2 regions of the Alcanivorax sediminis genome follow, and region 2 is predicted to be linked to the other one. Evidence: predicted binding sites of a transcription regulator. Region 2 holds the regulator's gene; the other holds the start of a gene.
What was found. The regulator LexA, encoded in region 2, represses DNA repair genes until DNA is damaged. The targets are predictions, from matches to a motif close to TACTGTNTANNTANACAGTA.

Region 1 (16,121 bases), 1.2 Mb from region 2:
TTGGCGCGCTACTTCCGCATCATCATGCCCACCTTCCGCCTGCAGTACCGTCGTGGCGATGAGCATGATGAGGTGTTGCTGACGGTGGCCGCGGGCCAGTCGCCGCTCTGTCTGCAGTTTCACATCGAGGCAATCGCAGTTGCCTGGCACTGGGAAATTCTCTCCCTGCTGCAGGGCAACATGCCGACTTATGATCTCTACCTCTCCTGTGGTACGCCCCGGCATCTGGAGCGTTACGCCGGGCTGAAACCGGCACGCTGGCATTTTGGCTGGCCGATTCGTCCGGGCTTCCGGATTCTGTACCCCAGAGGGTTGGTGAGCCGGGAGCTGGCCATGGCCGACCCTGGGGCCCTGAAGCTGGCAGAGCGCCAGTGTAGCGAACTGGCCCAGCAGACCCTGAAACAGGGGCGGTTGGTGGAATGGGTGACGGCCATGCTGACCTACTCTCGGGATGTCATTACCTCCCGCGAAGAACTGGCGGCGCTGCTCAACATCGCGCCGCGTACGCTGGATCGGCGTTTGCAAGAGGAGGGGGCAAGCTTTCGTGAGCTGTCCCGCCAGATCCGTTTTCAGCGAGCCTGCGATCTGGTACGCAGCGGGCAGCTGAGCATGCTGGAGATCGCGCTGGAACTGGGCTATCGGGATAGCGCCAACTTTACGCGTGCCTTTCGTCGCGAGGCCGGTTGCGCGCCGTCGCAATGGCTGTCGGGGCAACAGGATGCCAAAACACGTTGAACGGGTGATGTTCGCCAGTTCGTTGCCCGGTAACATACGGAGCATCATGGCCTGCTCGGCAGGCGGAACCAACCTGACAGGACAGTAAGAGTGGAACAGGACGCAATTCAACAGGCGGCTGAGCAATTGGCGGACAGCCTGATCAAGCAGAAACTGATGGCGGTCACCGCCGAGTCCTGCACTGGCGGCGGCATTGCTCAGGTGCTGACGGAAATTCCCGGTTCCTCACGCTGGTTTGAGCGGGGCTTTGTATCCTATTCCAACGAGGCCAAGCAGGAGCTGCTGGGGGTCAACGTCGCCACACTGGAAGCCCACGGAGCGGTGAGCGAAGAAACCGCACTGGAGATGGCCCGTGGTGCAGTGGCGCACTCTCGGGGGCACGTGAGTGTGGCGGTGACGGGCATCGCCGGCCCGGATGGCGGCACCCCGGACAAGCCGGTCGGGACGGTGTGGATTGCCTGGGGGCAGAAACTGGGCTACGCCGAGGCGCAGTGCTTCCTGTTTGAGGGCGACCGCCATGCCGTTCGTCAGCAGACCATCCTGGCGGCGCTGCAGGGCTTGAATGACCGCCTGCAGTAGTCACAATCACCCGAGCGTTTCTGAATAAACCGCCGATAAGACAAACAGGGTTGCAAAGGACAGGAATTCCTGTTCATAATACTGTCCATATTGTCAGTGCTGACTGAAAGGCCAGTTTGACGACACAGATACCGGCGATGCAATGACTGTCACGCCGATAAAGGAGAGGGGTCACCATGAGCGATAAATCCAAGGCGTTGTCCGCCGCACTGTCCCAGATTGAACGTCAGTTTGGTAAAGGTTCCGTGATGCGTATGGGCGATCGCAAGCGCGAGCGCATGCCATCCATTTCCACCGGTTCCCTGGGGCTGGATATCGCACTGGGCATTGGCGGCCTGCCGAAAGGCCGTATCGTGGAAATCTACGGCCCGGAATCTTCTGGTAAAACCACCCTCACCCTGAGCGTGATTGCCCAGGCGCAGAAAAAAGGCGCCACCTGTGCGTTCGTGGATGCAGAGCACGCGCTGGACCCGGACTACGCCGAGAAGCTGGGCGTGAATGTGGATGATCTGATTGTTTCCCAGCCAGACACGGGTGAACAGGCACTGGAAATCACCGACATGCTGGTACGTTCCGGAGCTGTCGACGTGGTGATTGTTGACTCTGTGGCCGCCCTGGTGCCGAAAGCCGAAATCGAAGGCGAAATGGGTGACGCACACGTGGGTCTGCAGGCCCGTCTGATGAGCCAGGCGCTGCGCAAGATTACCGGTAACGTGAAAAACGCCAATACGCTGGTGGTGTTCATTAACCAGATTCGTATGAAGATTGGTGTGATGTTCGGTAACCCGGAAACCACCACCGGTGGTAATGCGCTGAAATTCTACTCTTCCGTTCGCCTGGATATCCGTCGTATCGGTGCGGTCAAGCAGGGTGACGAAGTGACCGGGAACGAAACCCGGGTCAAGGTCGTCAAGAACAAGGTATCTCCGCCTTTCCGTCAGGCCGAGTTCCAGATTCTGTACGGCCAGGGCATCAATCAGCTGGGTGAAGTGCTGGATCTGGGTGTACAGCAGGGACTGGTGGATAAATCTGGCGCGTGGTACGCCTACAAGGGCGACAAGATCGGCCAGGGCAAGCAGAACGCCTGCGACTACCTGCGTGAAAATCCGGCCATCGCCGAGGAAATCGAGACGGAGATCCGTGCTCGCCTGTTGCCGGACCCGAATGCGGAAGCACCGCTGGAAGAGGAAGTGTCGGCGGGCGATGAGTGAACCGCTGAGTGAATCCGAGCTGCGTCAGCGGGCTGTCAGCCTGTTGGCGCGCCGGGATCACGCCCGTCGCGAACTGGAAACCAAGCTGCGCAGTAAAGTGGGTGATCACCCTGCACTGGCGGCCGTGATCGAGTGGTGCGAAGAACATGGCTTCATCGATGACCGGCGCTTTGCCGGTTTTTTTGTGCGCTCACGCATTGAGCGCGGCCATGGGCCGCTGCGTATCCGCCAGGAGATGCAGCTCAAAGGCGTGGATCGCGAGCTGATTGAACGGGCGATCAGTGAAGCCGGAGATGATGATGGCGTGGACTGGTTTGCGCTGGCGCGAGAAACCCGTGCCCGTCGCTTCCGCTCCCTGCCTCAGGACCAGAAAGAAAAAGCCCGACAGTTACGTTTTCTGCAAAGCCGTGGTTTCGATGCCGAACAGAGTTTCGCGGCGCTGGATATCCCCGAAGAGGAGTAGCCAATTCCTCTTTCCAAAAGCAGGTTTGACACCAGTGTCACCGAAGTAAGGCAGGGGAGGCCCCTCGGCAAGTACTGTGCTGTTGCCGCCTTGGTAGAGTCTTTTTCCATACTCGAGGTAACAGGCGCCGGGGGCAAGGTGTGTGGTTTCTGCGTCGGGCGTCTGGCTTTCTGCATACTGCGTTAACTAATCAGAACTCTTCCTCTGACAACCGCTGCATGTCCTTCATGCGTCCGCTGAGTTTGCTGTAAAGCGCGAAGTCATCTTCGGCACCTTTCAACGCATATTCCATCTGCTGCAGCGCCTTGCCGCTGTTGCCGCGCAGGAAATGGGTTTCTGCCCGGGCATGCAGGGCTCTTACCCGGTCACCGCTGTTACCGTAGGCATCCGCGACCAGATCCCAGATATGGGGATCTGAAGGGCGTTTGTTGAGGAGGGGGGAGAGCACCGGTAGAGCCATGGCCGGCTGTTTGCTGCGCAAGTAGGCCTTGCTGAGCAGGATGGAGGCAGCGTAGTCATCCGGTGATACTTTGAGCACCCGTTTAGCCTCTTCAATGGCGCGGGGGTAGTTCTCCTCATCCACTGCCACCTCGACCAGACCGAGTCGAAACCACAGCTCATCCGGATACTGGTCAGCCAGTTGTTCCATCAGTGACCGGGCCAGATCGTATTGATTGGCGCGCAGATGGCTAAGTGCAAGGCCATAGCGTGCGGCCTGCAGGGCCAGTGCGCTGCGTTCATTGCGGTAGCGTTCGAAGTAGGCGATGGCCTGGTCATCTCCCTGGATAAAGGCAGCCCGAAGCCTGGCCTGAACCAGCAGGTAGTGTGGCGAAATACTCATGGGAGGCGAGGGCAGGTTCCGGGCCCGGGCCCGACTGTCTGCGATCCGGCTTTCGGTGACGGGGTGAGTAAGCAGAAATTCCAGAGGATCGCCTGCGAACTGCTGCTCATTGAGCATACGCTCGAAGAATCGTGGCATGGCGTCCGGGTCCATACCTGCCGAGGCCAGGGTCTGCATACCCACCCGATCGGCTTCGCGCTCGTTCTGGCGTGAGTAGGCCAGCTGAGCCTGGATGGCGCCGGCCTGGGTGGCGGCCATGCCCGCCATACCCGCTTCTCCCTCACCGGCAATGGCAACCGCAAGGCTCGCGAGCATGGCAGCCAGCACAGCGGTGTTGACCTTTTTTGCGTCCAGGTAGCGACGGGCGAAATGCCGCTGGCTGACGTGAGCGATTTCGTGGGCTACTACGCCGCCCACCTCGGATTCATCCTCCGCATTGAGGAACAGGCCCGCATTGAGGCCAATGACCCCGCCCGGAACGGCAAACGCGTTGATCTCGCGGCTGTTAATGACCACGATATCCAGTTCTGGCTCTTTCAAGTCGCTGAATGAGGCGAGCTTATAGACCAGGCTTTCCACATATTCCTGAATTAAGGGGTCGGACATGATCGAGGTCTGCCCACGCAGCTGCCGCAGCCATGCCCGACCCAGCCGGTATTCCTGATCCGCAGACATCAGTGCCGAGGTGGGATCGCCAAGCACGGGCAGATCGTCATTGGCACTGACCGGATTGCCGGCCAGACAGCAAAGCAAAAGTAATGCGCGAGGTAGCAACTTCAATCAGTACTCCATGTCGAATGGGCGGGCATGTGACTATAATGCCGTCAGGCAGACAATCAATGAAACCCTGTGCATGACTGACCCATTAATCGATCTTCAAATAGATGCTTCTGACCTGCAATGTCCGATGCCGCTACTCAAGACCCGTCAGGCTCTCAGACACCTTAATCCTGGCCAGGTTCTTGAGGTGATCGCGACGGATGCCTCGTCGGCGCAGGATATCCCTGCCTATTTGAGACAGTCTTGCCACCAACTGGTTCGTTGTGACGAACAACCCGGGCGATGGTGCTTTCTGATTCGCCGCGGAGAAAGGGAGAGCTGATGGTACGTATTCTGAGGCACTGGATGGACCAGTACTTCTCTGACGAGGAGGCGGTCTACCTGTTGGTGGTACTGCTGACTGTGGGCCTGGTCATCGCCTTTCTGGGCGGTATGTTGGCGCCGGTACTGGCGGCGATGGTGATTGCCTATCTGATGCAGGGGCTGGTGGCTGCGCTGGAGCGTCGTGGCATGGGCAGAATGCTGGCGGTGGGGTCTGTGTTTACCCTGTTTCTGGGGGTTCTGATTGCGACCCTGGTGGTGCTGTTGCCCATGGTCTGGCGGCAGACTGTGCTGCTAGTACGCGACCAGCTGCCTTATTTCCTGAAAAGCGGTGAAGCCTGGCTGCGGGAGCTTCCCAGCCGTTATCCGGAAATCGTTTCCATCGAGCAAGTCGATTCCATTGTGGCGGTGATCCAGAGGGAAGTGGCTGTTGTCGGGCAGGGGGTGCTGACCTTGTCGCTGTCATCGATACCCAGCCTGGTTGAAGTGATGGTATTCCTGGTGCTGTTACCGCTCCTGGTGTTCTTTTTCCTCAAGGACAAGGATGCCATCGTGGGCTGGCTGATGCGCTTCTTGCCGGATCGTCGCCGGGTACTGTCACACGTCTGGCAGGAAATGGACGGCCAGATTGCCAACTATGTGCGCGGCAAGGCCGCCGAGATCGTGCTGGTTGGCAGTGTGACCTTTGTGGCGTTCATGCTGTTCGGGTTGAATTACGCGGTATTGCTCAGTGTGTTGGTCGGGCTCTCGGTGGTGGTTCCCTATATCGGTGCCACCGTGGTGACGTTGCCGGTGGCGGCAGTGGCCTATGTCCAGTTTGGCTGGAGCGGTGATTTTGCTCTGGTGATGGTGGTTTACGGGGTGATCCAGTTTATTGACGGCAATATTCTGGTGCCGTTGCTGTTCTCCGAGGCGGTGAACCTGCATCCGGTAGCCATCATTACGGCGATTCTGCTGTTTGGCGGTCTGTGGGGGTTGTGGGGCGTTTTTTTCGCCATCCCGCTGGCCACCCTGATCAAGGCGGTGATCAACGCCTGGCCCGGACAGGGAGATTATTCAGTTGAGGTTTCGGAAGAGTCCGTAGAACCATGATCAAAAAAGGGGCGCATCTGCGCCCCTTCCTGCGTGTGGCCAACGAGCCTAGATCCCCAGCTCGTCCAGTTCGGCGAGCAAGTCTTCGTGGTGAGTTTTGGTCTTGAACTTGTCCATCACTTTCAGCAGCTTGCCATCCTTGCCGATGATGAAAGAGGTGCGGATCAGGCCCATGAACTCCTTGCCCATGAATTTCTTCATGCCCCAACAGCCGTATTTGTCGGCAACGGCATGATCTTCATCGGACAGCAGGCTGAAGTTCAGACCCTGTTTTTCGATGAATTTGGGCAGGCGGGCTACCGGGTCCGGGCTAATGCCGAAGACTACTACGCCACGCTTTTCCAGCTCGGCTTTGGTATCCCGGATACCACAGGCCTGCACCGTGCAGCCGGGTGTCATGGCCTTGGGGTAGAAGAACAGCACCACCGGGTTCTTGCCCTTGAACTGTTTCAGTTCAACGGTGTTGCCGTCCTGATCCTGCAGTTTGAAGTTGGGGGCCAGATTGCCAATTTTGGGGTGTGCCATGTCGGTTCAATGCTCTTCGTGTTGATGTTGGTGCATGTTGCCTGAAGCGGGTTGCGTGATGCGTCCTCTAACGCTTCGGGCTCATGGTGGCATCCAGGTTACGTGCCTCGCAGAAGTCCAGAAAGGCGTCACGTAGCTGAGCCACGGATTGTTCGGCATTCATGCTCAGCACCAGGTGAAGGCTGAACATGGGCGTGCCGGTATGCGGAGCTGCATAGGTGCCGGTGTGTAAATCGTCGATATTGATGCTGCGCGAAGAAAAGAAGTTGGCAATTTCATGGACGATGCCGGGGTTGTCCATGGCCACCACTTCCACTTCGTAGGGCAGGGAGGCGGGGCGTTGATCGCGACGCTGGGTGCGCTTGAGGGTGATAAGCAGGTCCAGCTGTTGGCTGAGGCTGCTCTGGTCTGCTTCCAGCTTTTCCAGGGTGGCTTCGCTCCCGGCCACCAGCATGAGGACGGCAAACTCGCCGCCCAGAACGGTCATGCGTGAATCGAGAATGTTGCCCTCGCGCTCCAGTACCGCGCGGGACAGGGACTCCACAATGCCGGGGCGGTCAGACCCCAAGGCTGAAATGACGATTAGCTGGTCCATATGACGCTCCCTGACATCTGCTTTCTGTTTGGCCCCGGCGAGGCATTATTATTAGTCGACAAGTATGCTTGAAAGATCAACATGCAGTGTAGTGCCCATGGCGGGAGAGTGCACGGCGCACTGGCCGGATATCGCCTTTCCCTGCTGGCATCTGGCGTCCAGCCCTGTCGGCGTTTACCATAGCGCCCTTCACCATTTAGGCAGGGTCCGGTGCCGGAGGGTATCGGTTTTGCGGCCAACAGGAGACAGGCATGATTCGCGGCAGCATTGTAGCGCTGGTTACCCCAATGCGTGGGGACGGTTCCGTAGACTGGGAGCATCTTCGCTCGCTGGTGAACTGGCATGTGGATCAGGGCACTCACGCCATCGTGGCGGTGGGCACCACCGGTGAATCCGCCACTCTGGGCTTCGAGGAGCACGATAGTGTGGTTCGCGAGGTGGTTGCCATCGTCAACGGGCGTATCCCGGTGATTGCCGGAACGGGCGCCAACAACACCGAAGAAGCCATCCGCCTGACCCGTGACGCCAAGCGTGACGGTGCCGACGCCTGTCTGCTGGTTACCCCCTACTACAACAAGCCGCCCCAGGAAGGCCTTTACCAGCATTACCTGGCCATTGCCCGTGCTGTGGACATTCCGCAGATTCTCTACAATGTTCCCGGCCGCACTGCCTGCGATATGTTGCCTGAGACCGTGGAGCGCCTGAGCAAGGTGCCGAACATCATCGGTATCAAGGAAGCCACGGGCAATCTGGAGCGCGCCCGCGAGATTCGTGAGCGCTGTGGCGATGACTTCATGCTCTATTCCGGTGATGATGCAACGGCTTGCGATTTCATCCTTGCCGGCGGTCACGGTGATATATCGGTGACCGCCAATGTGGCGCCCGCGAAGATGGCCGCCATGTGTGAAGCGGCTCTGGCCGGTGACGCCGACAAGGCCCGTGCATTGAATACGGAACTAGAACCCCTTCATCGTGATCTGTTTATCGAAGCGAATCCGATTCCGGTGAAATGGGCATTGTATGAAATGGGCCTGATTGACGCGGGTATCCGGCTGCCGCTGGTGCCGCTGTCTGACGCGGCCCAGCCGCGGCTGCGCGATACCCTGCGCCAGTGTGGGCTTCTGGAGGCTAAATGAAGCAAGTGGAAACGACCTCTTCGCGACTCTTTTCGATCCTGAAGAGGCGTTTGCCGGGCAGCCTGGCAATAGTAGCCATGATCAGTGGTTGCAGCTGGTTGCCCAATAGTAGTCTGAATTATCGTGATGCTGCGGTGACGGATCCGATTCAAGTACCGGAAGGCGGTACGTTCATTGGCGAGCAGCCTCTGTATGCCGTGCCGCGGCAGGAAGACCGTCTGATTGGCAGGCAGCCCGATGAAGACAAGTTTGTTCCGCCAAAGGCCCCTCAGTTGGTGGTGCTGGGCAACGAGCCTGATGATGGTGAAGATACCCCCGCCCCCAAAGGGGAGTCTGTCCGGGCGATTCTGGCTCGCGACGGGAATGGCTATCCGATCCTGATGATGTCTACTCGTTATGCATGGGCATGGGAGTATATCGGCACCGCGCTGAAGGAAACCGATCTGAAAGTGACGGACCGGGATCGTGAGGTGGGCATTTTTTATCTCCGTGTACCCTCACGGTACGAGCTGGACGAGAAAGAAGCCCAGCTCAAGCTCAGTCACACCACCAATGGTATTCAGGTGGCTGTGCTGAACGAGAAGGGGACGGCCCTGGTGGATAAAACGCCCGGTCTGGCGATTCTTGAGCGCATTTACGAAGAACTGGAATAACGCCGATGCGTCTTGCCTCGCTGGGCAGCGGCAGCAAGGGGAATGCCACCCTGATCCAGGCGGACGACACCCTGGTACTGGTGGACTGTGGGTTTACCGTTAGGGAAACCCTGGCCCGGCTTGCCGAGCGGGGTTTGTCTGTCGACTGTCTCAGCGCCATCCTGGTGACTCACGAGCATGGCGATCATGTGCGCGGGGCAGGGGCGCTGGCGCGCAAGACGGGGTGCCCGGTGTACAGCACGTTTGGCACGGCCTGTGCTGTGAGAGAAAAGCCGGCGAGTTTTCGCAATGCGAATTGGCAAGAGGTGCGTCCCGGGCGGAGCTTTCAGCTGGGGGCACTGGAGATATTGCCAGTGCTGGTTCCCCATGATGCCCGTGAGCCTTGCCAGTACCGTTTCTCCTGGCAGGGACGAACCGTTGGTGTGCTCACCGATTTGGGTTCGGTGACGCCGCATGTGGTGGATGCCTACGGAGAGTGTGATGCTCTGGTGCTGGAGTGCAATCACGATCGGCAGATGCTGGAAGGTGGCCCCTATCCTGTGTCGTTGAAGCGCCGGGTGGGTGGTATGTTAGGGCACTTAAGCAATGATCAGGCGGCAGCCTTGCTGCGTCAGACCAATGTGGATCGCTTGCAACATCTGGTGCTTTCACACCTGAGTGAGCAGAACAATACGGCCATGCTGGCGCAGGACGCCATTGAGCGGGTAATGACCTGCGGCCGTGAACGAATTGGCGTGGCCAGCCAGACCGAAGGGTTTGACTGGCTGCAGATACATTGATGACCCTTGGTGATAGGTCTTTCCATGGAAAAACGCGACGAGTTGTATGCTGGCAAAGCGAAGTCTGTATACACCACTGATGATGCAGACCGGCTGGTAATGGTGTTTCGGGACGATACTTCTGCCTTTGATGGCAAGAAGAAGGAAGCTCTGGCGCGTAAGGGAGCGGTGAACAACCAGTTCAACGCTGCCATTATGGAGAAGCTGAAAGCCGCAGGCATTCCCTGTCACTTCGAGAAGATGTTGTCCCCCACCGAGTCACTGGTGAAGAAGCTGGACATGATTCCGGTGGAGTGTGTGGTGCGTAATGTTGCTGCGGGCTCCATCTGTCGCCGTCTTGGCGTGGAGGAGGGGCTGGAGCTGAACCCGCCGACGTTCGAGTTCTTTTTGAAGAACGATGATCTGGGTGATCCCATGGTCAACGACTTCCACATCCGCAGTTTTGGCTGGGCTACCGACGAGCAGGTGGCCGAAATGAAAGCACTGACCTTCAAGGTCAATGATGTGCTCAAGCAGCTGTTCCTTGATGGCGGTATGCTGCTGGTAGATTACAAACTGGAATTTGGCGTGTTTAATGGTGAGGTACTGCTGGGCGATGAATTCAGCCCGGACGGTTGCCGCCTGTGGGACAAGGATAGCCGTGAGAAGCTGGACAAGGACCGTTTCCGCCAGGGGCTAGGCGGCGTGGTTGAAGCCTACGAAGAGGTGGGTCGTCGCTTGGGGATGACCTTCGAATACTGAGTTCAATCGCCGGCCTTTGAGGCCGGCAATCCGATAATAATAAGGAGCTTATGATGAAAATCGTATTCCGTCTGGCCACTGTGGCCCTGTTGTCCGCTGTACTGAGTGGTTGCTTCCTGACCAAGCTTGCGACTACCCCCATGCGTATTGTGGGCGCAGCGGGTTCAGTGGTGGGGGCGGCTCTGTCCATCATTCCTGTTGCCGGTAATGCGGCAGATGAGGCTCTCGAAAAAGTGGACGGTGCCATCGATACCACTGCTGACAGCATCGACAAGATCCCGCTGTAACTACCGGCGAGACTCAAGGGCGGGCGCGAAGGCGCTTGTAATCCCCCGGGGGGTGTGAAAAATATTGACTGCGCCCTCCCGGACGCCCGACATAACAACAAAAAACCGGAGTTCGCCATGCGTCGCTGGCTTGTTTCTCTTTTTGCCCTGTTGCCGTTTTCCGCCCAGGCGGACGATGCCCTGATTGGTCTGGGTTATCTGAATGGCCTGGTGGGCGTCAATCTGGAGTGGGCCACCACCCAGAACAGTTTCTTTGTCATGCCTGCCTACTATGTGGACTCATCTGGCCTGGATACCGACGAATTTCGGTGGGCGGCTGGCTGGCGCCATAAAATGGAGCGCGGCATGATGGATGAGAGCGGTTTCTACACCGGGCTGATGGCCGGAGACTTTGGCGGTGAGCGGCATTATGAGCGGTTGGGCGCGGGTTTCGAGATTGGTCATCAGTGGGTAAAGCCCTATTCCCGATGGACTGTCAGTGGTGTTATTGGCGCCGTTGAATCCCTTGAGTGTGCTGAATACAAAGCGGCATTCCGTTGCGACTCTGAAGAAGAGCAGGAGCAGTACGACCTGGATGTGGAGCCTGTCGTCATCCTGGGAATTAGTTACAGCTTCCGCCGTTAACGTCTCTGAAGGCTGGAGTGGCTAGTTCCTCTCCAGTCTGTTCTCTCCTGTAGCGCCCTATCTAGTCTGAGTGCGGGTCCTGTCAGTTGGCAGGATGTGTGCTCTTGTGTCTCCATGCCCCGTATTCGAGCATCACTTTTGCACAGTCTGGCAACGCTTTTTAACATACGTTCTAACGATGCGCTCTAACTCATTGATTTGTTGTTGCTGGATTCTAACTTATTGATTTTTATTGGTTTTAACCGTATGGCCATTTTTTCATCACTTTAGTGCCATAACAGGTGTGGCCTAGGCTGGCGCCGATTCCTGACAGTCTATGCACAGAGTTATCCACAGATATTGTGAGTAACTTTTTTTGCTTAACACGCCTGGAAAATGTTGCTTTTACCGCCGCAACATGGGGAGGGGGCGCCACGGCTGGCTGAGCAGCTGCTGGCCACTGAGCTTGAGCAGCAGGGTGTGAAAACCGGCATTGGGGAATGCTTCCCGGATACGTCGAATGCGGGCCGAGGGGAGCCCAAAGCGAAGCAGGCCAAGGCTGACATCAATCCAGTCTGCTCGGCGAAACATCTCTGCCAGGTCCAGGGTGTCCTGGCTGAAGCGGCTGACCTTGTGATGGTTGAGGATGAGCGCCTCGACAGTAGGCGTCCACTCCAGCAGTCCCTGTTCTTCCAGGTAATGGCCTGCGAGTCTGGCGGAAGGTTCCAGGTAGTCGAAGGTGCCCGCCAGCCAGATGCCGGCATCATGAAAGAACCCGGCAATGGCAAGCTGTTCCAGTTCCTCATCACTCAGCGCCCGCTGCGAAGCCACCAGATTTACCACCCGATAGATGTGGTTGCGATAGGCAGTCTGGTCTTTGCCGAAACGTTCGGAGTAGGCGTCAAACAAGGCTTCGATGCGGGGGTGGCGCTGAATCAGATCGGGTGTCATTGGTTATCCATTCTGTTTATTACTCATAGTGACGTGGGGTATAAGGGAAATCCACCCCCGTCGCGCGGATATTGCACCGGGTTGGCAGAACGCTTGTGTCGCCTGTCGCTGTTCATGACGTTAGTGAAGGAAATTGTCACGTCTTGTAGGCAACGCTTGGTGCGGCAAATCAGTTGTACTATAGTCGGACAATAATTTCGGCATTGTTCAACAAGCCACGGGGGTCAGGTGAGCTTCAAGGCCAAGGAAAGTCTTTCTGAGCAGATCGCCCAGCATCTGGCTGATCAGATCATTCGCGGCGATATGCTGGCGGGAGATCGTATTCAAGAGTTGCGGGTGGCTGGCGAGCTGGAGGTGAGTCGGGGCTCTGTGCGTGAGGCGCTGCTGATCCTGCAGCGGCGTCAGCTCATTGATATCCTGCCGCGCCGTGGCGCGGTGGTGAAGGAAATGTCCGAGTCCCATGTGCGCAGCCTCTACGAGGTGATGCAGATTCTACTGGGGCTGGTGATTCGCAAGGCCATCAAGGTGGTCCGCGAAGAAGACCTGGATGCCTTCATTGAACTGGTGCATGGCCTGCAGGTGGCTGCCGAAGACCGAAACCTGGATGAGTTCTTTAATCTTAGCTTCAGGTTTCTCGAGCACGCCTATCCCTATGCCCGAAACCCGTTTGTGGAAGATATTCTCATCAACATGCAGCCGGCCATGCAGCGAGCCTACTTCATGGCGCTACATTTGGAAGCGGACGAGGTGAAGGAGTGCCTGTCGTTCTTCAAGGCATTGGTGGAAACCATCTTCCGCCGTGATGTACGTTCTGCGCTGGAAATCATCCGTGAGTTTGCCGAGCATCAGTCGGACCTGGTGGAAGAGTCCATTACCCGGGCCAGGCAGATCGAAACCGCCTGGGGCTCGCGACGGAAAAAGTCGTAAAGCCAGTGGCTAGGGGGTTGCCCTGACCCGGCAAGCTGCATAGAATTGCCACCCTCTTCAGGTCGTTACGGTACCCTGAAGGCTATACAACCGTAGCTCAGTTGGTTAGAGCACCACCTTGACATGGTGGGGGTCGGTGGTTCGAATCCACTCGGTTGTACCAAATTGCTAAAGGCCCTGTCGCTATGCGTCAGGGCCTTTTTGTTTATGGCCTCCCTGCTAGAATCCGGGTTTATTCCACATTCGGCTGGTGACGACTTACATGGACTACCTGGGCCCTGTGCCTGCCCGTCTGGTGCTTTATCTTCCCCATCGCCCTGAAGGTCTGGCGTCGTTTGCACATGCTCCCTCCGCTCAGGCGGTGATCGCAGCCAATTCCAACCACTGGCGCAAGATCGTGACCTTGCTGGCCAAGGTGGCGTGCCCGGTGGCTGAAGACTGGCGCAGCTTTCGTGATGATCATTTGTTTGCGCAAACTGCGCTGTGTTTTTCGCCGACATTGAAGACGGGGGACGGCTGGCACTGGGTTGCGGGTCAGGCCAATCTGCAGCGATTTACGTCGCTGGATCAGGATGCCAGGGGGTTGCCCGAGGATGGTGGCATCGCTGTGGACTGGGCTCGCAGGGTTTTGCTGTCTCCCTATCCGGACTATCGCCAATTGAGCAATCAGCGCGTCTCCCTGATCCGTGGCGTGTTGGCGCAGGCTGGTTTCTATGACGGGCTGGGTTGCTGATGCGCCCGTATCGGCTGGGTTGCCCCCAGTGGCAGCATCCGAACTGGAATGGCCGTCTTCCTGATGGGGGAAGCCCGCTGCAGCGTTATGGCCGGGTGTTTGATTGTGTGGAAGGCAACACCACCTTCTACGCCACGCCGACATCGTCCCAGTGTGAGCAGTGGCGTGCGCAGGTGCACGAGCACTTTCGCTTCCAGTTCAAGTTTCCCCGCGCGGTGACCCACGACCGTCTCCTTGTCGGTGCGGACGCACTGGTCAGGGAGTTTCTCGACATCATGACGCCGCTCCAGGATGTGATGGGGCCTTTCCTGCTGCAGCTGCCCGCCGCCTTTGGGCCTGAACATCTGAATGCCCTGTGGGCGTTTCTGGATGACCTGCCCGCGCCGTTGAGCTGTGCCGTGGAGGTACGTCACCTTGCCTTCTTTGCCAAAGGGGAGGGGGAGCGAATGCTGAATCAGGGGTTACGTGAACGCAACTCGGCGCGGGTCTGTTTCGATAGTCGCGCGCTGTTCAGTGACACGGCTTCGGATGCGGTGACCGCCGACGCCCAACGTAAAAAACCACAGGTACCCGTACATGTGCTGCCGGTGGAGGCGGATCCGGTGATCCGCTTTATCGGTCATCCGCAGCTGGAGGCGAATCGGGCCTTTCTGGCTCCCTGGGTCACGCGGGCATCGGAATGGATCGCTGCCGGTCATCGGCCCTACATGTACATTCACATGCCGGATAACGGTGATGCGCTGGCCCTGGCTGAGCTGTGGCACGAGATGCTGGGGGACGTCATGCCGGATCTGGCGCCATTGCCGTTGGTGAAGCAGATGGATCAGCCGGGGTTGTTCTGATAACCCGGTGGCGAGTCACGAGGAGCGAGTTTCGAAAGTCAAAAACTGAGGAAGCGATGACGATACCGGGATGGTAATGCGGAGATAGTGCTGATGGAGCGGGAAGCGAATTTTGGAACGGTTTTCGCTTCTCGCTACTCGAAACTCGTCACTGATTTTCAGTTCAGGGCGATGCGGGTTTCGTCACGGCGACGGCTGTTCTCTGCCCACACCAGCAGGTCATAGTAGCGACGAATGTGGCGAACATAGACCACTGCCTGACCACCGCGGGCGTTGCCATACTTGAGCTGGTTGGCGTAGGCAGGCTTCGCCAGCATTGGCAGGCGCTGTTTCACGTCTTGCCAATTGTCCGGGTCGCCGCCCTGACGCTGGGTCAGGATACGGGCATCCTCCAGGTGACCATACCCCACGTTGTAGGCCGCCAGGGCCATCCAGGTGCGGCTGGGCTCCGGAATACGATCCGGGATGCGGGCATGAGTGCGACGCAGATAACCCGCACCGGCCATGATGCTCTGGGTGGGATCAGTACGGTCGCTGATACCCATCTGACGGGCAGTGTCGTTGGTCAGCATCATCAGGCCCTTCACCCCGGTTGGGGAGATGGCGCCCGGATCCCACAGGGATTCCTGATAGGCCACGGCCGCCAGCAGGCGCCAGTCAAAGCCGCTTTCTTCGCCGGCCTGACGGAACAATTCTTCGTAACGCGGCAGGCGATCTTCCAGGTGACGCATGAAGCTGCGGGCTGCGTACAGGTTGAAGTGTTCAACATGTCCGTAGAAGCGATCTTCCAGCTTGGCAGTGGTGCCATCAGCCTTTACCTGGGTCAGGTAGCGCTGGGCAGCCAGATACAGGCTCTGGTCGTCCTTGGGATTCAGGGCCCAGGCCAGGGGCATGTCGGTGGCCATGGTGTAGTCGGCAATCAGGTCCGGCCACAGGGCGCGTTGCAGGGCGTAGGTGTTGGAGTTGATGAGGGTGTAGTCCACCTCGCCATCTTCCACCAGGGCCAGCAGCTGCTCCGGAGTGGCTTCTTCCACCTCGATGAATTCCAGCTCCGGGTTTTCAAGTTGGGCCTTGATCAGCAGCTCCGCATGGCTGGAACCTGCCGGTACCGCCACAACATTGCCTGCCAGTTCGTTCACGTCAGCAATGCGTGGGCTGTCCAGGCGGCGAACCACCAGGGAATCGACATGCTGATAGGGGGTGGTGAACTGGAGACCTTCACTGCGTTCCGGGGTGTTGACCAGACCGGCAGCGGCAATGTCTGCCGTGCCCTTGCGGATCACGTAACGGATATAGGAAAGATCGTCGGACTCGAGAATGCGCAGCT
Region 2 (16,121 bases):
TGGGGCACTGGATGTCGGTATCGGTAGGCAGGTTGGCACGCATGCCACCAATGGCCTGCTTGCCTGAACCTTCGCCCTGTGCCGCTTCCAGTTTGCCGACAAAATCCTTGTAGAACTCGTCCAGCACATCTTTCCAGTCACGGTGGCCCTCGGCGATTTCGTCCAGGGTTTCTTCCATGCTGGCGGTGAAGCCGTAGTCCATCAGGTTGGGGAAATTCTCGACCAGACGGTCGGTGACGATGTCCCCCATTTTTTCGGCATAGAAACGACGGTTGTCCTGGCGCACATAGCCACGATCCTGAATGGTGGAAATAATCGCCGCATAGGTGGAAGGGCGGCCGATGCCACGCTTTTCCAGTTCTTTCACCAAGCTGGCTTCGGTGAATCGCGCCGGCGGCTTGGTGAAGTGCTGTTCGGCATCCACTTGGTCGATGGTGAGGATGTCGCCTTCCTTCACATCGGGCAGCAGGGTGTCTTCCTGGCCCTTGCGGGAAGCCGGTGGCTGAATACGGGTCCAGCCATCGAATTTCATGATGCGACCTTTGGCCTTCAGCTCGTAGTCATTACCGGTGGCGGTCAGGGTGCTGCTCAGGTATTCCGCAGGGGGCATCTGACAGGCGATGAACTGGCGACGGATCAGCTCATACAGCCGCTGGGCGTCACGCTCCATGTCCTTGAGATGCTCGGAACGACGATTCACGTCGGATGGACGAATCGCTTCGTGCGCTTCCTGAGCCCCTTCCTTGCTGGAGTAGGACAGCGGCTTCTCGGGCAGGTACTTGTCGCCCAGATTCTCGCCAATCCACTCGCGACAGGCAGCCACTGCATCGGTGCTGAGATTGGTGGAGTCGGTACGCATGTAGGTGATGTGACCCGCTTCATAGAGCCGCTGGGCCATCATCATGGTTTTCTTCACGCCAAACCCCAGACGGGTGCTGGCTGCCTGCTGCAAGGTAGACGTAATAAAAGGCGCAGACGGACGGGATTTGGTGGGGCGCTGCTCAAGCTGGGTAATGGTCAGCTTGCCTGCCGCTTCCAGTGCCGCACGGTGAGCATGGGCATCATCGCCGTTGTCCGGGCGGAATGCCTGGCCCCGGTGCTTGGCGACCTGCAGACGCAGAGCTTCACCCTCTGCGCTGTGAGTGTCGCTATACATCTCCCAGTATTCTTCCGGGATGAAGGCACGGATTTCGCGCTCGCGCTCCACCACCAGCTCCACCGCCACGGATTGCACCCGGCCCGCAGACAAGCCACGGGCAATCTTTTCCCACAGCAGCGGGGAAATCATGAAGCCCACCACCCGGTCAAGGAAACGGCGGGCCTGCTGGGCTTCGACACGGTGCAAATCCAGCTTGCCCGGTTCTTCGAATGCGGCCTGGATCGCCTTCTTGGTAATTTCGTTGAACACTACCCGGTCGAAACGGGTGTCATCACCACCGATCACTTCCCGCAGGTGCCAGGCAATGGCCTCCCCTTCGCGGTCCAAATCGGTTGCGAGATAGATGCGGTCAGCTTTTTCTGCGAGACGCTTGAGCTCATCAACCACCTTGTCCTTGCCTGGCAGGACCTCGTAATGCGCTTGCCAGCCTTTATCCGGATCCACGCCCATGCGATTGATCAGCTGGGCCTTGGCCTTCTTCTTTTTATAGGCTTCGCGCTCTTCCTTCGGCAAGGAGCGAGTGTAAGCGGCTTCCTTGGCGCGCTCCTGAGGGGTGCTTTTTTTGGAGCCACCACTGACCGGCAGATCACGCACATGGCCGACACTGGACTTCACAATGAAGTCGTCGCCCAGATAGCGGTTGATGGTCTTTGCCTTGGCAGGCGACTCCACAATGACTAGCGATTTTCCCATTCTCAGGTACTCAACATCCGATCTAAGGCTTGCGATGGGCGCTATTTAGACAGCGCCAGTATGGCCGGGTCAAGCAGGATCTACCCCGACGTTCCTTTTTTAGTACTAGACCAGAGAAGGCACCAAGAGCAAGTCAGGGCACAGATGGGGCGCTTTCGGCGCCTGCCATGAAGTCGCCGCACCCCGCATGAAACATGGCGTTGATCCCGATCAGAGAATCATGAGTCTGTTCTCTGGCAAGCCGTTAAAAGGACGCTATACTCGGGGGAAAAGCCGCTCATGGAGAAGATCGTGCCCACCCCCTATCGCAAGATTCTGGTCGCCATTGATGGTAGTGATGAGTCCGCACAGGTACTTTCGCGCGCCGCCGGTGTGCTTTCCGGCAACGAAGGCGAGCTTCACCTGATCCACGTGATTGAGCCGCTGGCGCTGGCCTACGGGGCTGACGTCCCCATGGATGTCACCGACCTGCAAACCGGCCTGATGGACCAGGCAAAGGCCATGGCAGCACGGTATGCTGCACAGTACGGAATCGCCGACGCCAACATCCATGTTGAACTGGGCTCCATCGAAAAGACCATTCTCGACATGGCTGACAAGCTCGGCGCTGACTTGATTGCCGTCGGCAGTCACACGCGCAGTGGCCTGGCGCTACTGCTGGGCTCCACCGCCCGCGGCCTGGTACCCGGCGCCCATTGTGATGTGCTGGCAGTGAAGGTCGATCAGAAAAGCAATTAATAGTTAACAGTGAATAGTGAACAGTTGCGCGAGCAACGGTTTCTGGTTTTAAAACGTATGAGGCCGCGTCCAACCCTTGGGCGCGGCCTCATTGCTTTCATCAAATCAAAAACCAGGATCGCGTCGCTGTTCACTATTCACTGTTAACTGTTCACTAGGTGAGTTGCAGCGCCCCCGTATTCCCCTGCCCTTCCTCGTTCCAGCGACACAGCAATTCAGCCAGCCCCTGGGCCTGTTCTCGCAGGGCATCCAGCTCTTCCTGGCTGCCTTTTTCACCATGGAATACCGGCAGCTTGCGCATGGACTGCACCAGTTCATGATCTGGATCTGCCATCCGTTTCACTTCCAGAGTCCAACGGATGTGGTGGACGATCATATGATAAAAGGCAAGGCGGGTAGACAGGGTGTAAGGGCTGTCATCTTCACTGAAATCATTGAAATCGAGGCTGGCAATCACCGCCTCGCGGGAATTTTCTGAAACGCGGATATCGGCACTGCGCGGCGTGCCGAGCAACATCGACAGCGTGCCAAACACTTCACCGGGAGAGACGTAATACAACGGCGGGTGGGAAGGAGAGTCTCCCAGTACTTCAAGCTGCCCCCGCAGCAGGAAGTAAAGAGTGGAATCCACATCACCTGCGCGAATCACATCATCGCCTGACCCGGCCAGCCATAGCCGGGTATTGCTTTCCAGCAGGTCAAACTGCTCGGCATCATCTCGAGAAATTTCATTAAAAAAGGGTACGCCGGACAGAAGCTGACGCACTCGTTGCTGGCCGTAATCATTATTATTGGCCTTTTCCATCTGTTACCCCACAAACGCTGATGGACTGAAAACCACAATGCTATTCGCCATCGCAGTGAAGAACAATGTCCCACAGAACCGAATTCACAGTTTCATCCGGGAATGGCACTTTTGGAGCTATCCGCCTCCCGAAACAGGCCGCAGGAACTGCGCCATTGACCTTATGGACAGGTGGACAAATAACACTGTTCATATTATCAGTATCCATGCTAGGATCGAAATCGATGAGCGACTGTGGTCAATGACTTACAGCCGACAACGGAAATAACGCACCCGTACAGGCGTCATTTCCCTGTGACCATACGGAGAAGGTTATGAGCAGCAAACTCACTGATCGTCAGCAGCAGGTACTGGATTGTATTCGCGAATGCATCGCAGATACCGGAATGGCGCCTACCCGGGCCGAAATCGCCGATATCATGGGCTTCCAGTCAAAGAATGCCGCCTCTGATCACCTCCGGGCGCTGGAGCGTAAAGGGTATATCCGCCTGCACAGTGACCGCTCTCGCGGTATCCAGCTGCTGGACAACGCCTATTGGTCAGAAGAAGAGCTGCCCATTGTCGGTAAAGTGGCCGCCGGTGTACCCATCGAAGCTATCGAGAACGTGGAGCGTACCGTTCCGGTCCCCCAGGGCCTGTTCAAACAACGCCCCACGTACCTGCTCAAGGTCCAGGGTGACAGTATGGTGGATGCCGGCATCTTCGATGGCGATCTGATCGCCGTGCGCAAGTCCAATGTGGCCCGTAGCGGTGAGATTGTTGTGGCCAGAATTGACGAAGAAGTCACGGTCAAGACGTTAAAACTGAACAAGTCCAGTGCTACCCTGCTTCCTGCGAATGAGGCTTACGAGCCCATCAAGGTGCCAGCCGACCAGCTGGTAATTGAAGGTATTTTTGTGGGGTTGATCCGTGATCCGAATTCTTACTAGCTTGTTCATTCTGGTTATGAGTAGCAGTGTCATGTCAGACGAAAACAATTTGCTCGCACCCTGCCCGAACTCACCCAACTGTGTATCCAGCCTGAGCGGCAGCAAGGATCACTGGGTGGCTCCGCTCGAGGTGTCAGATAACCGCGAGTCCAGTCTCCAGCGCGTGCAATCCGTGCTGGACTCCCTGCCACGGGTGGAATACGACGTGGTTGGGCAATCTCGTATCCAGGCCCGCTTCAAGAGCCTGGTGATGCGCTTTACTGATGATGTGACTTTCTATGTCCGGGAAAATGGCGTGGTGGAAGTACGTTCCGCGTCACGGATCGGTTACTGGGATTTAGGTGCCAACCGCCGTCGGGTAGAATCCCTGCGCGTGAAACTGGCCGAGATTCAAACCAATGACCGAAGCGCACAGCTCGACCCTCCTTCCGCCCGCCCAGTGGGCTGATATTGGCGTCAACCTGACAGACAAGCAGTTCCGCGATGACCGCGATGCGGTCATCGATCGGGCCAGGCTAGCCGGTGTCAGCTGGCAGCTGATTACTGGCACGCATATCGACGAATCCCGCGAAGCCATCGCCCTGGCCGAGCAGCATGACGACCTGTTCGCCACTGCAGGACTCCACCCCCACAGTGCCCGATTCTATTCCCGGGATCTGGAAAAAGAACTCGCCGATATGCTGCGCCATCCTGCCGTACGTGCTGCGGGGGAAATGGGGCTGGATTTCAATCGGGACTTCTCTCCCCGACCGGACCAGGAAACCGCCTTTGAAGCGCAGCTCGCTCTGGCAGTTGAAGCGGGGTTGCCCGTGTTCCTTCATGAGCGCGACGCCCATGAACGTTTCCAACCAATCCTGAAAACCTTTAGGGATGATTTGGTCGGGGCCGTGGTTCACTGCTTTACTGGTTCAAAAACAGCACTGTTCGACTATCTGGACCTGGATTGTCACATTGGCATTACTGGCTGGGTTTGCGATGAGCGACGGGGCAAGGACCTGGCGGATCTGGTCCACAATATCCCGGACAGCCGCCTGCTCATCGAAACCGATGCACCCTATTTATTGCCCAGAGATCTTCCTGAAGCACCACCTAAAAAACGCCGCAATGAGCCATCCTTGCTACCCTGGATTGGACAGCGAATCGCCCAGCTTCGAGGCCAGGAAATCGAGGCGGTGGCAGCCATGACAAGCAATAACGCCAAAGCCCTGTTCGCGGATCGAAAAGCTGGATGACACTATCCAGTACCCTGAGCCTCATCACCCCACACCGTGGCTCCTTGGCTGGGCATGGAGAGCCAGAGTGGTGTCAATCTAAAGTGGCCGGATAGGGAACAGGTAGAAGTCAGAACCGCTTTTTTGTGTCAGCCAGCATCAAGCCCGGTCACTGCGCCAGTTAAATGACACTTTCAGGGGCGGTATGACTTCCCCTTCCGGCTGCCCCACCATTTCCGCATGGGCGGAATGATGAAGCAGAGTCGCCTTGGGGGTGGAAACATGGCTGAGCAGGTTGTTGGCATGTTCAGGGCCATTGAAGCGCTGGATCTTGCCATTCTGATCCACCACCCAGAACCACTCGCCATTGAGGCAGACTCGCACTGTGCACACTGACAGGCAGGCAGAGGTGATCTCGATTTCCTCTACCTGTTGCTTGGCTAGTTTGTTTGCTGTGATCGTTTTCATGCTACAAGGATTACGCCAGGATCGTGAATCCAGCGTCATGAAAAGACAATCCCCCCGGACATTGTCCTAACCCACATGGACTGTGCTATTGCTGTCCCGAGGAAAAGCAGTTTTACCCCAGATGCCACAGAGCACCTATAGGGAAACCTTTCTATTGCTGCCTGAACCCTGTCTTCTGGAATCCGGGCTCCGTTTCCAGGCTGGTGGTGATCGCCATGCGAGCATAGGCTCCTACGGCTACCGTTTGTGCATTGCCAAGGGCGCGATCTTAATCACGATCAGAAGCAGTCTTTGCGTCATATTTCAGCCTGAAATGCCTACGGATTTTTGCAGAAACGCCTGCACATCCAGCAGGCCGAATGGCCAGGCCAGTTCGTGCCCATCACGGGCCAACACCGGAATGCGCTCACCATATTGCGCAATCAGCTCATCATCCTCGGCCACATCCACTGACAGCAGCTCCACATTGGGATTGACCATCATCAGCAGGTCCTTTGCCTGCTCACATAGATGGCAACCGAGTGTGGTGTAAAGTACAACGGTCATGACGCCTCCACATGACGGATAGCGTAAAGCACGTGAACCTTGTCATTACGGCGGAAATCTTCCGGGATACTCCAGCGGGTCAGATCCTCCACGTCGTACCATTTAGTGATGGACTCATCGAGTTTGAAGCGACGGAAATTACAGGAGAAGTAGAGAACCCCACCTGGCTCCAGGCGACGCATGATCTTGCGAATCAGGTCCCCATGATGTTCCTCCACCACAAAGTCACTACGTGACTTGTTATTGGAGAACGTGGGCGGATCGCAAAACACCAGGTCGAATTGCTCCTTGCATTCATCCAGCCAACGCATGGTGTCGCCACGCTCAAGGCTGTGCTGATCTGTCGAGAAACCATTCAAGGCCAGGTTACTGGCCGCCCACTCCAGGTACTTCTTGGACGCATCCACAGTCACAGTTCGCTTGGCACCGGCCACCGCCGCATGTACGGTGGCGGATCCTGTGTAGGCAAACAGGTTCAGGAAGCGCTTGCCAGAAGCCTCTTCGGCAATCCGGAGACGAATCGGGCGATGGTCGAGGAACAAACCGGTATCGAGATAATCCTGCAGGTTTACCAGTAGCTGAGCCGGCCCCTCGCGCACAGGCCGGTAGTGCCCCTGCCCGTCCAGCTTCTGGTACTGCTGTTTGCCCTTCTGCCGCTCACGGGTACGCAGATGCACCTGCTCGCGGTGCACGCCCAACGCAGCACGCACCGCCGTCACCGCCAGATCGCGGCGCTCTCGAGCCTTTTCCGGATCGATGGTCTTCGGCGCCTTGAACTCCTGCACCAGTACTTGATCACCATAGATATCCACCGCCACATTGAATTCCGGTAAATCCCGGTCATAGAGGCGGTAGCACTGGATATCTTCCCGCTCCAGCCAGCGGCGCAGATGTTTGCCGTTTTTCTTGAGTCGATTCACCAGTGGCATGGCCGCTTCAGGCACATCAAAGGCGGCGCTGTCTGCCACCTGAACGATCTGCGACGGTTGAAGCTGGCGGGGGCTGTAAAGCCGAATAAAATTATTGAAGGGGCCATTCTTGAGGCGCCACTGGCTGTCCAGTTGCATGCCGGAACGGTCCATCACCTGTGCATCCGCCCCCAACAATACAATCTGCCAGTGTGGCGCCAGACGGGCCATGATACGACCGAGGCCCAGATGCAACCAGCCGGCTTGCTCCTGCTCATCAAGCCGTTCGCCCCAGGGCGGATTGGTCACCATGACGCCATCCTCCGCGACATCCCTCGCCCGCAGTGCACCCAACTCGCGACGTTCAAAATGAATGGCGCTACGCACACCAGCGCGCTCAGCATTCTGCTGGGCCAGCTGAATAGCCTTGAGATCGGCATCAAAGCCTTTCAGCGACAGCGCCGGTACCGGGCGGTCCGCACTGGCAGCCGCTTCCTCCATGGCCGCCTCCCAAAGCTGGCGGCGGCAGCCACGCCACTGCTGGAAGCCGTAGTGACGGCGCATCAGACCCGGGGCGCGGCCGGCAGCCATCCAGGCCGCTTCGATCAACAGGGTGCCCGAGCCGCAGAACGGATCCAGCATCGCGGCTGGACGCTCGGCCTTGTGCCAGCCCGCCGCCCACAGCATGGCCGCAGCCAGGGTTTCACGCAGAGGGGCGCGGCCACCGGCAAGACGATAGCCGCGACGATGCAGGGGATCCCCCGCCAGATCCAGCCACAGGTGAGCCTCATTCTGATCCAGACGCGCGCGGATACAGCAACTGCCACGCAGGTCCCGTGAGATGGTGAATTGTGGCGGAAGCGCCTGAATAAAGCGTTTCGCACTAATACGGTTGTCACCACGCACGCCGGCGGCATGCTCCACATTCACATGGATGGGCGCGTCGTTTCCGACCAGGGCAAGCCAGTCCTGGCTCGCCGCCAGTTTTTCCGGTGCGATATCCGGTGTCACCCCCAGTGTGGCCAGCGGTAACAGTACCCGCTCCGCCAGACGGGACCACAGACATACCTTCAGGGCATCAGCGGTTCCACCGGAGAATTCGACATGCGCTCTGCCCGTCTCCGTTACCGATATGCCCAGTGTGGCCAGTTCGTCTGCCAGCAGTGGCGCCAAACCGGGCATGCTGGTGGCAACAAATTCCATTATGTGTTCCTCGTAAGTGACTGTTTTGTGCAATCACAGAAATTAAATTTTTAACGTTTTCAGCGCGTTACACAAACCGTCATCTGGCTGTCCTTTATACGTCATATGCTTAAAGGATTGCCTCGATATTGCTACTTGGTATTCGACACTACTCTACCCGTTTTCCATACTGATTTTGTCGACCCCGGAAGTGAAGTCCATAACACAACGGGCCTGTTCGCATTGCCCGGGGTTATTTCTTTTTTGTACCGATGTATGTGAAAGGGAAAAGCGTCTATGAAGCGACAAAAACGAAACAGAGACGACCGCGCCTACAACCGTGGCTACAACGCTGGCCTCGATGGAAAATCCCGTGAAGACTGCCCCTTTGGCACGCTCCAGGCCAGAACCAACTGGATGGGTGGATGGCGTGAGGGCCGTACCAACCTCGCTCAAGGCATGCTGGGTGTCGCCAGCATTCAGAACCTGAAAAATATCGGTTAATTTATTCCAAGTTCACCAATGCGCCGACGCGCTCGCGCGCCGACCCACAGGGCCCCACCAGGGCCCTTTTTAATGGGCGCTACAGTGCAACGAGCGCTTCGTTCAACGAGTTGAATCTCCTGCAGCGGCTTATCAGGCTCACCATCCACCGAACTCAACGATCCGAAAGTCTTTTCAGCTCTTCGAAAACCCGGGAAATTGTCCGGGTTTCCCTATCCAATCAGGTGTCGCTCGTAGCCTGTACTCCCTACTTCCAGGCACGCGCAATCTTGCTGATCAGGCCCGGCCCCTGATAGATCAGGCCGCTGTAGATCTGAACCAGGTCGGCGCCCAGCTTTTTCTTGGCCAGGGCATCTTCCGCGCTGCTGATTCCGCCCACCCCAATGATCGGGATACGCCCATTGAGAGCCTTGCTCATGGTATCCAGTGCCTGGTTGGCGATCGGTGTCAGCGGAGCCCCGCTCAGCCCACCCTGCTCATCCCCATGGGGCAAGTCTTTGACACCTTCACGGGACAAGGTGGTATTGCCGACGCAAACACCATCAATCCCATGCTTTACAAAGGCTTCTGCCATGGCCTGAAGCTCTGCTTCACTATTATCCGGGGCAATCTTGATCACCAGCGGCACTTTGCGACGGTGCTGCTCATCCAGTCGATCCTGAGCTTCACGCAGGGTTGCCAGCAGGGAATTGAGAGCATCGCCATGTTGCAGCTCGCGCAGGCCTGGGGTGTTCGGGGAAGAGACGTTCACCACCAGGTAGGTCGCGTAGGCATGTACCTTCTGCTGACAGATCAGGTAATCGTCTACTGCATTCTCAACCGGAGTGTCCTTGTTCTTGCCAATGTTGATGCCCAGCACGCCTTCATACTTGCTGTGCTTCACGGCATTGACCAGGTAATCCACGCCCAGATTATTGAAGCCCATGCGATTGATAATGGCATCGGCCTTCGGCAACCGGAACAAGCGGGGTTTTGGGTTCCCGGGCTGTGGGCGCGGGGTGATCGTTCCGATCTCGATAAAGCCGAAGCCCAGATCCGCCAGCCCATCGATACAATCACCGTTCTTGTCCAGTCCTGCGGCCAGTCCTACCGCATTAGGGAATTCAATCCCCATCACCTTCACCGGCGCAGAGACCTGGCAGCCCGGCCATAGCTTGCCCGCACGCTTGCGCAGCATGGCCAGGGTCAAGTCATGGGACTGTTCAGCTGAAAGGGAGAACAACAAGGGTCGGGCAAGGGAATACAGCATGGAGGAATCCGCAACTGGTGAGCTGGCGCGCATTATAGCCAAGGGGGACGGCTACTTCGATGCTTTGTGTCGGACAGAGAGACGCGGCACGCTTCACGCAACAGCCTTCACGCAAAACCCGCTTTCTTTTACGCCGTAGGAGCGAAGCGCAGCGGAGTAACGCACGAAGTGCGGCCCGCAGCGATTAACCGGCCTGCTGTCGATTGCCCCACGACCGGGACAGGATCGCCTGCAGGCAGGCTCCTACGGTAGAAGGGTGCGATGTATTTATGGTTTTGCGTGCCGGGTGATGCGTGCAGCGGCCGCAGAGCGGCCCACAAAAAAAGCCCGGCTTTCACCGGGCTTGCACACACAACCAACGAAATCAGCGCGCCGGTTATTTCGCGACGCTGGCCGGCTTGAGCAGGAAACGCCCCAATGCCGGGAGTAACCAGAGGGCACCGATCATGTTCCACAGGAACATGAAGGTCAGGAGGATACCCATGTCTGCCTGGAACTTGATGGAGCTGAATACCCAGAAGATAACGCCCACGGCCAGGGTGATACCGGTGAAGGCCACCGCTTTACCCGTGGTCTTGAGGGTCTCCTTATAGGCTGACTCGAGATCCATGCCCTGTTTCAGGTACTCGGACAATTTGCTGTAAATATAGATGCCGTAGTCCACACCGATACCCACGCCAAGAGCGATCACCGGCAGGGTTGCCACCTTCACACCAATCCCCATCTGTGCCATCAACGCCTGGCAGAGAATGGAGGTCAGGCCCAGCGGAACGATGATACAGATCACCGCCCGGATGGAGCGGAAGGCAATCAGTACCAGAATGGACACCACGGCATAGACCAGGGCAAGCATCGGGTATTGGCTGGCTTCAATGGTCTGGTTGGTCGCCGCTTCTACACCGGCATTACCCGAAGCCAGTTTGAACTGAATGACGTCCGGGTTATTACGGGTTTCAGAGAAGTCCGCCACGGCCTTGGTCACACGATCCAGGGTTTCGGCCTTGTGATCGTCCAGGAACACATAAATCGGCGTCAGGGAACAGTCCAGGTTGTAGAGACTATCCGGCATGAAACTCATGACATTGTTAAGGGCAAACTGATCGCGGGAAATGGTGGCCCACTTCATGGAGCCTTCATTCATGTTGGTGGCGATCATTTTGGTGGCCGAGGCAATGGTGGCCACGTCCTGCACTCCGTCCACATTCTTGAGAGCCCACGCCATGTCATCCGCAGCCTGCATGGCCGGGTAGGTGTTACAGGCTTCTTGCGGAGTCTTGCCCATCACTACCAGAACATCCGCGCTCACGGAGTAGTTGGAGACCAGGAAGTTCACGTCATGGTTGTAGCGATACCGATCCTTCGGCTCATAACCACGGGGACACTCCATCTCTTCACAGGGGTCCGGCCACAGCTCAGGAGCGCCCTTGTCCAGGTCACCGATTTTCAGATCCTGGCTCAGGTAGATACCACCGGCGTAACCCACAATGGCCAGCAAAATGGAGGCTGCAGCCATACCCGGTCGTGTAAAGCGTGCGAACAGCCCCGCCAGAGGGTGATCCTTGGTATCGCCCGCCTGAATCTTGCGCACTGCTGCCGCACCCACCCCCAGGTAGGACAGCACCACAGGTACTACGATCAGGTTGGTGATGATGATCACGGCCACACCAATACTCGCCGCCATGGCCAGCTCTCGGATGACACCGATATCGATCATGTACAGGGTCAGGAAACCGATGGCGTCAGACACCAGAGCCACCATACCCGGCACGACCAGTGCCTGTAGCGTGGACTTGGAGGCATCCAGTGACGACAGGCCGGAAGAGACGTAGTTGGCCAGCGTATTAACGATCTGCACACCATGAGACACCGCAATGGCAAATACCAGGAACGGCACCAGCATGGAGTAAGGATCAATGGTGAAACCCAGCGTGCTGACAATACCCAGCTGCCAGATCACCGCCACAAAGGAGCAGATGGACACGGTCAGGGCACTGCGAATGCAGCGGGTATCAAGCAGCAGCAACACGGCAATCAGACCCAGGGTCAGGAAGAAGAACATCGCCACTTCCTGAGCTGCGGACATCACATCGCCGGCTTTCTTGGCCAGACCGACAATATGAACACGCACGTTGGGGTATTTTTCCTGATAGGTGTTGCGAATTTCCTCAAGGCTGGCCGACAGCGCAGGAATATCAACGCCATCTTCACCCAGAGCATCCAGAAGGTGAGCATGCACGACACTGGACTGGAAATTATCGGCCACCAGACGACCCACCTGGCCGGAGCGCAGGACATTGGTGCGCAGCTGATCCAGGCTTTGAGCCGAACCGTCATAGCCGGCAGGAATCACTTCGCCGCCCTGGAAACCCTGCTCGGTCACTTCGTTCCAGCGGACATTACTGGTCCACAGGGAACTGATCTTGCTGGGATCCACCCCATCCAAAGCAAACACCGCGTCGGTGATCTCTTTCAGGGCAGTCATGTAATCTTCGTTGAAGATATCATCACCCTGGGTTTCCGCCACAATCAGGCGAATATCGTTGCCCAGGTTGAGATCATTCTTGTGTTCAAAGTAGTTCTGGATATAGGGATGGCCGAGCGGGACCATCTTGCTGATATCCGTGTTCAGTTGAATCTTGGACGCCTGATAACCCAGCAGTGCAGTCAACGCTACAAAGAGGATCAGCACGACCTTGCGCGCGTTAAACAGCGCGCCGGCGATATTTTGAGAAATGCTACCTGACATGCTGAGCCCCTTTATTTCACGTCTTCAATCACACGCACACCACCCTGACCCGCGATCAGGATGCCACCCTTTTCACGGGGCAGAACGGCGGAGATGGATTCACGGTCCGGCAGGAATCGCAGAGAAAAGCTCTTGCCACCATCATGGCTGGTAAGAATGCCTCCGGCATTGGTGACCAATACAACGGTGCCGTCGGCAAGGACTGCGCCATCGTTAATACCACGGGTCAAGCCACTGGCCACTTGGCTCCAGCTGACACCACGGTTGCCCGTCAGCCAGATGTTGCCCTGCAAGCCATAGACAAGCGCTTTCGCATCAGAGAGTGTTGTGGCACCAAAAAAGGTACCACTGTAGGGGCTCTTCAGACGCTCCCAGTTGGCACCCTGATCCAGTGAGCGGAACATGGCACCTTTCTCACCCACCAGGTAACGGGTGGACGTGTTCGTGACAGAGGCCAGATCATAAAGATGCCAGCCATCACCATTTTTCAGGCTGTCGAGCTTCTTGCTCCAGGTTGCACCACCGTCAGTGGTTTCCAGATAGTAGCCGTAACCCCCTACCGCCACTGCACGTTCCCGGCTCTCACACTGCACATCCAACAAGGGCGCACCGGAGGTGTCTACCGGGCCAGATGAACCGCCTTCTTCGGCGTAGGGGTCATCGCCATACGGGTCATCCCCATAGGGATCATCGCTGTACTCATCGTCAGCATAGGGATCGCCGTAGATGTCATCCATGGACAGGTCGTCAACACTGCCCACATCACCCTCTGATGCTGCATCGACGCTACCGCCCCCACCCAGAGGGTCGCTGTACTGGACACTCCAGGTCTCACCACCATCAGTGGTTCCAAGCACCAGGGCATCGTGCCCCACTGCCCAGCCATGACGGGCATCGGCGAAGCACACACTGGTGAGCAGCACTTCCGTTGGTGAAGCCGCTACTTGCCAGTGCGCGCCTTCATCATCGGAGTAAAGAATTTTTCCGCGATCACCTACGGCAACAATACGACCACCTGCATCTGCCAGATCCAGATAGGTATTTGCCTTGACCAGCGGGGAATCACCAGCAACAAACTCTGCCTGCGCAGTTGCAGACAGCACGGCCGAAACGGCCAAAACAGTTATTTTATTCATTGTCCCATCTCTTCCCGAGGCTCTCTCAATGAGCCGAGTACAAAACGACCGGGAACCTCTCAGAACCCGGCCGTCTTGTTATGGCAGCCGTTCAAACGGCAAACCAGTCTTTCCCATCAACCTTGGCCGCGACGACGCAGGGCTGCCGGATGGAAATAACGATCGTCCGGTACCGGCTGGCTGTAGTCGAGGATGGAAGGCTCTTCGTTATCCAGGAACTGTACGTGGTAACGCTGGGCACGCAGATCATGGAACACATCCAGAGCAGTCCACTGGGTCGGCACTTCATAGTAGTTCTTGATGAAGGCCAGGCTGACACGCCACAGTTCACCACGACGGTCGTACTGGTCGATGGCGGCAATCTGCCAGGAGTCAGCATCGATGTAGAAGCGACGCTTCTGGTAGATGTGACGCTCACCGTCCTTCAGGTTGGCTTCCACCACCCACACACGATGCAGTTCCCAGCGCTGGTAATCAGCGTTCACGTGACCTTTCTGCAGCAGGGTCTCGTAGCTGACATCCGGGTTATCCATCTTGTAGTTGTTGTACGGGATGAACATTTCAACCGGCTTGGCATGCACCAGCTTCCAGTTGTACTTATCGGGCGCACCGTTATACATATCGGTGTCATCCGCAGTACGCAGGCCATCTGCAGCCGCAATCGGAGTATCGTAAGCCAGGTTCGGCGCACGACGTACACGGCGCTGACCGGCATTGTAGCCCCAGGCCTGACGCGGCATTTGCTTCTGATCCAGCATCTCATGAACCAGTACTGCACCACCCGCCAGACGCGCCGGCGCCTTGGTGAAGGACAGGTAATAGAAGATCACGTTGTCCAGAGTGTCGAAGCTGTACTTGGGATCGTAGTAGCGGAAATAGATTTCCTGCTGGGAAGTGATCAGTGAATAGGCACCGCTGCGCTGAACAGCCACTTCGGATGCACGACGGACCACATACAGACCCCGCCAGCGGAGAATATGGTTCCAGATCGCCTGGAGTGCCATTTCTTCGTTGCTACCGCTGAGGATCGGGAATGGAATACCACCAAAAGCCTGGTCTACACCGGTTTCACCCAGCTTGGCCTTGCTCGCGTTCTTCTTGGTGTTGTCGTAGACCCACTGCGGCGCAGAAGTGGAACGATGACTCGGGTACACATTCAGCTTGAAGGTATCCGGGTAGGTCTTGAGCATGGCTTGCACGCCAGCAGGTACCTTTTCTGCATACTGACCCAGGTTCTGGGCAGTGATGCTGAATACCGGCTTTTCGTTGGCGTACGGGTCAGGATGGTGCTGGCCAGGACGGGTGTAGGTCTTGGGGATATCCTTGCGCTGGATACCACCTGTCCAGTCCGGAATACCCAGCCCGGTGGAAGTGGCTTTGCCATTACCTTTAACCTCGGCACCAAATGGCGTCAGGCTTGAGCCCAACTTGGCAGCTTCGGAAGCGGGAACAGCCGCTTGCACAGTGGCCGCCACACTCAAGGACAGCGCCAGTGCGCTACCCATTGCGGTCAATTTCTTCAACATGATTAGCTCTCCGATAAACCGGGCCGCCCTGCGGCCCGGAAAAAAATTAGAAAGAGTACTTAACAGAAACCGAAGCGTTGTTTCGGTCGGCCAGTTTGTTGGAATAGTTGGCACCCCAGAAGGAGGTAGCAGACATGCCCACTTCCAGGTTGTTCAAGTACAGAAAATTCAGGCCCAAGGTCGCAGCTTTACGATCTTCCATAAAGTTGCCGCCAATGGGTGAGTTGCCGTTAACATCATGAGCAAAACGAACGCTCGGGCTCATGGAGATGCCGGCAAAAACGTTGCTGTAATCGGCCTTCACCACCGCACGGTAACCCC

Region 1: a site for LexA is predicted at 1,394-1,413, ahead of recA (recombinase RecA). Genes of this name have one in related genera too.

What each region holds. Positions count from the first base shown of each region.
Region 1 is NZ_WIRE01000001.1:1,900,248-1,916,368, forward strand. Features, by position in the region: gene GFN93_RS08630 (helix-turn-helix domain-containing protein) at 1-735, shown strand, start outside; gene GFN93_RS08635 (CinA family protein) at 826-1,314, shown strand; gene recA (recombinase RecA) at 1,491-2,525, shown strand; gene GFN93_RS08645 (regulatory protein RecX) at 2,518-2,988, shown strand; gene GFN93_RS08650 (M48 family metalloprotease) at 3,179-4,609, opposite strand; gene GFN93_RS08655 (sulfurtransferase TusA family protein) at 4,683-4,931, shown strand; gene GFN93_RS08660 (AI-2E family transporter) at 4,931-6,022, shown strand; gene bcp (thioredoxin-dependent thiol peroxidase) at 6,071-6,547, opposite strand; gene GFN93_RS08670 (glycine cleavage system protein R) at 6,615-7,142, opposite strand; gene dapA (4-hydroxy-tetrahydrodipicolinate synthase) at 7,394-8,278, shown strand; gene GFN93_RS08680 (outer membrane protein assembly factor BamC) at 8,275-8,931, shown strand; gene GFN93_RS08685 (MBL fold metallo-hydrolase) at 8,937-9,710, shown strand; gene purC (phosphoribosylaminoimidazolesuccinocarboxamide synthase) at 9,735-10,451, shown strand; gene GFN93_RS08695 (DUF6726 family protein) at 10,505-10,738, shown strand; gene GFN93_RS08700 (hypothetical protein) at 10,856-11,362, shown strand; gene GFN93_RS08705 (HD domain-containing protein) at 11,747-12,292, opposite strand; gene GFN93_RS17560 (GntR family transcriptional regulator) at 12,521-13,219, shown strand; tRNA gene GFN93_RS08715 (tRNA-Val) at 13,306-13,382, shown strand; gene GFN93_RS08720 (DUF6942 family protein) at 13,482-13,952, shown strand; gene GFN93_RS08725 (DUF72 domain-containing protein) at 13,952-14,794, shown strand; gene mltF (membrane-bound lytic murein transglycosylase MltF) at 14,953-16,121, opposite strand, start outside.
Region 2 is NZ_WIRE01000001.1:3,131,714-3,147,834, forward strand. Features, by position in the region: gene topA (type I DNA topoisomerase) at 1-1,852, opposite strand, end outside; gene GFN93_RS14265 (universal stress protein) at 2,132-2,590, shown strand; gene GFN93_RS14270 (cyclic nucleotide-binding domain-containing protein) at 2,745-3,395, opposite strand; gene lexA (transcriptional repressor LexA) at 3,710-4,324, shown strand; gene GFN93_RS14280 (DUF1499 domain-containing protein) at 4,356-4,772, shown strand; gene GFN93_RS14285 (TatD family hydrolase) at 4,723-5,556, shown strand; gene GFN93_RS14290 (DUF6482 family protein) at 5,695-6,003, opposite strand; gene GFN93_RS14295 (glutaredoxin family protein) at 6,307-6,549, opposite strand; gene rlmKL (bifunctional 23S rRNA (guanine(2069)-N(7))-methyltransferase RlmK/23S rRNA (guanine(2445)-N(2))-methyltransferase RlmL) at 6,546-8,660, opposite strand; gene rmf (ribosome modulation factor) at 8,937-9,143, shown strand; gene GFN93_RS14310 (quinone-dependent dihydroorotate dehydrogenase) at 9,391-10,392, opposite strand; gene GFN93_RS14315 (efflux RND transporter permease subunit) at 10,769-13,138, opposite strand; gene GFN93_RS14320 (WD40/YVTN/BNR-like repeat-containing protein) at 13,150-14,274, opposite strand; gene GFN93_RS14325 (DUF1329 domain-containing protein) at 14,391-15,800, opposite strand; gene GFN93_RS14330 (DUF1302 domain-containing protein) at 15,847-16,121, opposite strand, start outside.